Regions from separate parts of the Pseudomonas ekonensis genome, predicted to be linked through region 1. Evidence: predicted binding sites of a transcription regulator. Region 1 holds the regulator's gene; the other holds the start of a gene.

Region 1 (3,408 bases):
TAAACTGGATGAGACGGCCAGCCTCGGCGAAGTGCTGAGCCTGGCGATCAGCCACGAACTGCCGGTCGCCTACCTGACCGACGGCCCGCGGATCCCGGATGACCTGCATCTGCCGCGCCGTCACCAACTGGTCAGCCGCGCCGTCAGCGTGCAAATGCAGGAAGAACCCAGCGAAGAAGCCATGGCCGACATGTTCGCTGATATCTACCACAGCCCGACCAAGCAGGTCGGCTGAGGTAATGAACAGTTTTTGTACCTACATCGATGGCCTGCCACGCATTGTTCCGGTCGTGAACGCGCAGCCAGTAATGTGGCCTCCGTCTATGCAAGACAAGGTAAAGAAATAACATGGGCAGCATGCATCCCGTACAGGTGATCGCGGTGACCGGCGGCAAAGGTGGCGTCGGCAAGACTAACGTGTCAGTGAACTTGTCCCTGGCGCTGGCAGAGCTTGGCCGTCGGGTCATGCTGCTGGACGCCGACCTGGGTCTGGCGAACGTCGACGTTCTGCTGGGCCTCACACCCAAACGCACCCTGGCCGACGTGATCGAAGGCCGCTGCGAGCTGCGCGACGTGCTGCTGCAGGGCCCCGGCGGGATCCGCATCGTGCCGGCCGCCTCAGGCACCCAGAGCATGGTGCACCTGAGCCCGGCCCAGCATGCCGGCCTGATCCAGGCCTTCAGCGACATCGGCGACAACCTCGACGTGCTGGTGATCGACACCGCTGCGGGCATCGGTGACTCGGTGGTCAGTTTCGTGCGCGCCGCCCAGGAGGTGCTGCTGGTGGTCTGCGACGAGCCGACCTCCATCACCGACGCCTACGCACTGATCAAACTGCTCAACCGCGACTACGGCATGAACCGTTTCCGCGTCCTGGCCAACATGGCCCAGAGCCCGCAGGAAGGGCGCAACCTGTTCGCCAAGTTGACCAAGGTCACGGATCGCTTCCTGGACGTCGCCCTACAATACGTCGGCGCGGTGCCTTATGACGAAAGCGTGCGCAAGGCGGTGCAGAAGCAGCGTGCGGTCTATGAAGCCTTCCCGCGTTCCAAGTGCGCCCTGGCCTTCAAGGCGATCGCTCAAAAGGTCGACACCTGGCCGCTGCCCGCCAACCCGCGCGGCCACCTCGAGTTTTTCGTCGAGCGTCTCGTGCAGCAAACGGCAGGGCCTGTGCTATGACCGCCAGCGGTATGAACCTGTACAAGAAGTCGGCGCGCGATGCGCAGTACGAGCTGATCGAGCGTTATGCGCCGCTGGTCAAGCGCATCGCCTACCACTTGCTGGCGCGGTTGCCGGCCAGCGTGCAGGTCGAAGACCTGATCCAGGCCGGGATGATCGGCCTGCTCGAGGTCTCGAACAAATACGACGCCAGCAAGGGCGCCAGTTTCGAGACCTACGCGGGCATCCGGATCCGCGGCGCGATGCTTGACGAGGTGCGCAAAGGGGACTGGGCACCGCGCTCGGTCCACCGCAATACCCGCATGGTCAGCGACGCGATTCGCGCGATTGAAGCTAAAACCGGCCGTGACGCTAAAGATCACGAGGTTGCGGCCGAACTCCAATTGAGTCTCGACGATTACTACGGGATTTTGAACGACACCCTGGGCAGCCGGCTGTTCAGTTTCGACGACCTGCTGCAGGACGGCGAACACGAAGGGCTGCATGAGGATGGCGCCAGCGCTCATCTTGAGCCGTCGCGCGATCTGGAAGACGAACGCTTCCAGGCGGCGCTGGCGGACGCGATTGCCAATTTGCCGGAGCGCGAGCGACTGGTGTTGGCGCTGTACTACGACGAGGAACTGAACCTCAAGGAAATCGGTGAGGTCCTTGGCGTCAGCGAATCGCGGGTCAGCCAGTTGCACAGCCAGTGCGCGGCCCGTTTGCGGGGGCGTTTGGGGGAGTGGCGAGCGCGCTGAAGGCAGTGTGGGGACACTGCGAACGAGGCTGGTGCGGTGGTGAGCGGCACCGGTCTCGATCCGTTGTGCTCCAGACAGTCATCGAGAGTGCCTTGCCGGATTGAATGAAATGGCGCGTCCCGTTGCCGGGCGCGTTTAAGACTGCTTGGAGGTCGAATTGAACAAAGACATGAAAATCCTCATCGTTGACGATTTCTCAACGATGCGGCGGATCATCAAGAACCTGCTGCGTGACCTGGGGTTCACCAACACCGCCGAGGCCGACGACGGCAACACCGCGTTGCCGATGCTGGAAAGCGGGCACTTCGATTTTCTGGTCACCGACTGGAACATGCCCGGCATGACCGGCATCGACTTGCTGCGCAAGGTGCGCGCCGACGAGCGCCTCAAGCACCTGCCGGTCCTGATGGTGACGGCGGAAGCCAAGCGCGAGCAGATCATCGAAGCGGCCCAGGCCGGCGTCAACGGCTACGTGGTCAAACCATTCACGGCCCAGGCTTTGAAAGAAAAGATCGAGAAGATTTTCGAACGCATCGGCTGATGAACGCGCGGGGGAGCTATGGAGCATAAAGAGTCTTCACAGGGCGACTTCGAGTCGACGCTGAAAAAACACGCGGTCGAATTGGTCGACAGCCTTGAAAAGGGCAAGTTCGGCGAGGCCGTGCAACTGATCCATGAGCTCAATCAGACCCGTGACCGCGGCCTGTACCAGGAAGTGGGCAAGCTCACGCGCGAGCTGCACAGTGCGATCGTCAATTTCCATATCGATCCGCACATGCCCCAGGCCGAAGAGGTGTCGCAGATCACCGATGCGACCGAGCGCCTTGGCTATGTGGTCAAGCTGACCGAGAACGCCGCCAACCGCACCATGGATCTGGTGGAGAGCGCAACGCCGGTGGTCAACGCGCTCGCTGACGAAGCCCAGGCGCTGAGCGCCGATTGGGGCCGGTTCATGCGTCGCGAGGTCGGGGCCGAAGAGTTCCGCGAACTGGCGCGCCGGGTCGACGGTTTTCTGGCGCGCAGCAGCGCGGACAGCCGGGCGGTGTCGGGCAACCTGAACGACATCCTGCTGGCCCAGGATTACCAGGACCTGACCGGTCAGGTGATCAAGCGCGTGACCCAATTGGTCACCGAAGTCGAAAGCAATCTGCTCAAGCTCGTGCTCATGGCCAGTCAGGTGGACCGCTTTGCGGGCATCGAACATGACCGTGCGGCGATGCTTGCCGAAAAAGATCCGCAAAAACATCTCTCGCAGGGTGAAGGTCCGCAGATTCATGCCGATAAACGAGAAGACGTTGTGTCCGGTCAGGACGATGTGGACGATTTGTTATCCAGCCTTGGATTTTGAGTTTTTTTGGGTTTTTAGACCTGTAGGAGCACCCCATTAATGAGCTTCGGCGCCGATGAAGAGATCCTTCAGGATTTCCTGGTTGAGGCCGGCGAGATTCTTGAGCAACTGTCCGAACAACTGGTCGAGCTGGAAAGCCGTCCG
Region 2 (3,408 bases), on a different contig from region 1:
TTGCCGGTCTCCTGCTGGATGCTCTGGATCATGCCGGAGATCTCGTCGGTCGCCTGACGGGTGCGCGAAGCCAGGTTGCGCACCTCGTCGGCCACCACCGCGAAGCCGCGGCCTTGCTCACCGGCACGGGCCGCTTCGATGGCGGCGTTGAGCGCCAGCAGGTTGGTCTGTTCGGCGATAGCGGTAATGACGCTGACGATGCCGCCGATTTCCTGGGAACGCTGACCGAGGGTGTTGATGACAGTCGCCGTGGTGTTCAGCGCGCCGGCGATCTGCTCCAGCGAGGAAGACGCTTCTTCCATCGAGGTGCGGCCGATCTGCGTCTGCTGGGCGTTTTCCTGGGCCAGGCGCTGGGTGTTGCCCATGTTGTCGGCGATGTTCAGCGAGGTGGCGCTGAACTCTTCGACCGCGCCGGCCATGCTGGTGATTTCGCCGGACTGCTGCTCCATGCCTTCGTACGCACCGCCGGACAAGCCCGACAGCGCCTGGGCCCGGCGGTTGACCTCTTCGGAGGAACGGCGGATGTGCTCGACCATGGTCGACAACGCTTGGCTCATCTGGTTGAAGGCGCGGGCCAGCTGGCCGATCTCGTCGTGGCTCGAGACGTCCAGGCGCACGCTCAGATCGCCGGCGCCCAGCGCCTCGGCCTGCCGCACCAGATCCCCCAGCGGCTGCAGCTTGCTGCGCAGCAGCCAGACCACGGAACCCACCGCCAGCAGCATCGCCAGCAGGCTGCCGATGGCCAGTTGCGTGCCGACGCTCCAGGTCACGGCACGGATCTCGCTTTTCGGCATGCTCGCCACCACCGACCACGGCCCGCCGTCGAACGGTACGGCGATGCTGTAGAAGTCTTCAGCGCTGTCGCTCCAGAAGCGGCCCTTGCCCGGCGTCTTCGCCAGGCCGGCGACCACCGACACCGCTTGCTCCGGCGCCTGCACGCCGGCCGGGGCCACCAGCCATTTGCTCTGCTCGTCCAGCAGCGCCAGCGAGCCGGTCTGGCCGATGCGGAAGCGCTTGAGGTTGTCGAACTGGGCGTTCTGCGCATCGGTGTAGTCGAAGCCGACGAACAGCACCGCGATCACCTTGCCGCTACCGTCGCGCACCGGGGTGTACTGGGTCATGTACAGGCGCTCGAACAGCAAGGCGCGGCCGACATAGCCCTGCCCCGCCATCAACCGCGCATAGGCCGGGTGGGCGTGGTCGAGCACGGTGCCGATGGCCCGGCTGCCGTCCTGTTTGCTCAGGGAAGTACTGACGCGGATGAAGTCCTCGCCGCTGCGCACGAACAGCGTGGCGACGCCGGCGGTCATCTGCTTGAACTCGTCGACTTCCTTGAAGTTGTTGTTCAACACCTCGCCGCCCAGGTGCAGGCCAGGCGTGCGGGTGCCGGCGACGGTCACCGGCTCGTCCGGATGGACGCTCAGGCCCGCGCTGAAGCGCTTCTCGAACAGCCCGCTCAGGCGCTGGGTGCTTTCGCGCAGCGTGCCGTGGAAAGTGCTCAGCTGGTCGGCCAGCAGGCGCGCCTCGCTGGCCAGGTGCTCTTCACGGGTGGCGAGGTTGGCCGAATCCAGCGAACGCAAGGCGAACACCGTACTGCCGCTGATGACGACCGCCAGTATCACGGCGAGCGCGAGGCCCAGCTGCGAGGCGATCCGGGCGCGGGGTTGAGACATGGACAGCTCCTGGCCGGGCCTGCGGATCCTCCCTGATCACGGCTCGGAAAATATTCTAATAATGGGGGTGTATCGCGGACCGGCACGACGGTTCCACTTGGACGTATTCGGCGGTGAAAGCGAATACTTGAGCGCACAACAGGGTTATGGCCCAGGGCCGGCATTGTGCTGGCTCGAACGATTCAGCTCAAGCGCGCGACCTGCGGCAACTCCATCGCCCGGACTTCGCCCTGAAGGAAATCGCTGAGGCGGCGCAAACGTTCACCTCCGGGGCGGGTCCTGGGCCACACCAGGTAGTAGTTCAGGCCGCTGGCGACGGCGGTGGGCCACGGCAGGCTCAACCGCCCTTGAGCCACATCTTCGGCCACCATCAGCAGGTCACCCATCGATACGCCGTAGCCCCGCGCCGCTGCGATCATCCCCAGCTCCAGGGTGTCGAACACCTGCCCGCCCTTGAGCGACACCTGCTCGGACAGGCCCATGCGCTCCAGCCAGCTGCGCCAGTCGCGCCGGTCGGGGGTCGGGTGCAGCAGTTCGGTGGCGGCCAGGCGGGCCGCGTCCCAGGGCCGGTCATTGGGCAGGTTGGGCGCGCCCACCGGGATCAGTTCTTCCGGGAACAACAGGCTGGCTTCCCAGTCCGGCGGAAAATGCCCGTCGCTGAGCAGCACCGCGCAATCGAACGGTTCGTTGTTGAAGTCCACCGAGTCCACGTCCATCCAGGCGCTGGTCAGTTGCACCTCGTTGCCCGGCTGCAGATGGCGAAAACGACTGAGCCGCGCCAGCAGCCAGCGCATGGTCAGGGTCGACGGGGCTTTCATGCGCAGGATGTCGTCTTCGGCGCGCAAGGTATTGCAGGCCCGCTCAAGCGCCGCAAAACCCTCACGGATGCCGGGCAGCAGCAGGCGCGCCGATTCGGTCAGTTGCAGGTTGCGGCCGCTGCGGTGGAACAGCCGGCAGGCGAAGTGCTCCTCGAGGGTGCGGACATGCCGGCTGACCGCACTCTGAGTGATCGACAACTCTTCGGCGGCACGGGTGAACGAGCTGTGCCGCGCCGCTGCTTCGAATGCGCGCAGGGCATACAAGGGCGGCAGACGACGGGACATGACAAGGCTCCGGTTGCGGGATGGCGCCAACTTATCAGAAATGCCCCTGGATGAGTTTTAATCATGCCACCCATCCTTTTTATCCCTTTGTGCCAACCTCGCCGAACCGCGAGAATCGACGGTCTCTTGCTCCCTCGATTAAAAGGATGTGACGACCATGCAGCGTCCCGTGCGTACCGAACTCTGGGCCATCCTCCGGCTGGCGGGGCCGCTGATCGCCTCGCAGTTGGCGCACATGCTGATGGTGCTGACCGACACCCTGATGATGGCGCGCCTGAGCCCGGAAGCCCTGGCCGGCGGCGGCCTGGGCGCGGCGAGCTATTCGTTCGTGTCGATCTTCTGCATCGGCGTGATCGCGGCGGTCGGCACCCTGGTGGCGATCCGTCAGGGCGCCGGCGACATCCTCGGCGCCGCCCGGCTGACCCAGGCCGGGCTGTGGCTGGCCTGGCTGATGGCCCTCGGCGCCGGCCTGCTGCTGTGGAACCTCAAACCGGTGCTGCTGCTGTTCGGCCAGACCGAAACCAACGTCAACGCCGCCGGGCAGTTCCTGCTGGCCTTGCCGTTCGCCCTGCCCGGCTACCTGAGCTTCATGGCCCTGCGCGGCTTCACCAGCGCCATCGGCCGGGCGACGC

Evidence for each region. The regulator FliA, encoded in region 1, starts transcription of late flagellar genes. The targets are predictions, from matches to a motif close to CTAAAGTTTNNNNNNNNNNNGCCGNTAA.
Region 2: KVG96_RS25425 (methyl-accepting chemotaxis protein) is a predicted target of FliA. The motif match lies at 1,778-1,805, and genes of this name have one in related genera.

Annotation. Positions count from the first base shown of each region.
Region 1 covers NZ_JAHSTS010000002.1:848,345-851,752, reverse strand. The annotation lists gene flhF (flagellar biosynthesis GTPase FlhF) at 1-235, shown strand, start outside; gene fleN (flagellar synthesis regulator FleN) at 349-1,179, shown strand; gene fliA (RNA polymerase sigma factor FliA) at 1,176-1,916, shown strand; gene KVG96_RS16865 (chemotaxis response regulator CheY) at 2,086-2,457, shown strand; gene KVG96_RS16860 (protein phosphatase CheZ) at 2,476-3,264, shown strand; gene KVG96_RS16855 (chemotaxis protein CheA) at 3,304-3,408, shown strand, end outside.
Region 2 covers NZ_JAHSTS010000003.1:320,957-324,364, reverse strand. The annotation lists gene KVG96_RS25425 (methyl-accepting chemotaxis protein) at 1-1,673, opposite strand, end outside; gene KVG96_RS25420 (LysR substrate-binding domain-containing protein) at 1,856-2,776, opposite strand; gene KVG96_RS25415 (NorM family multidrug efflux MATE transporter) at 2,934-3,408, shown strand, end outside.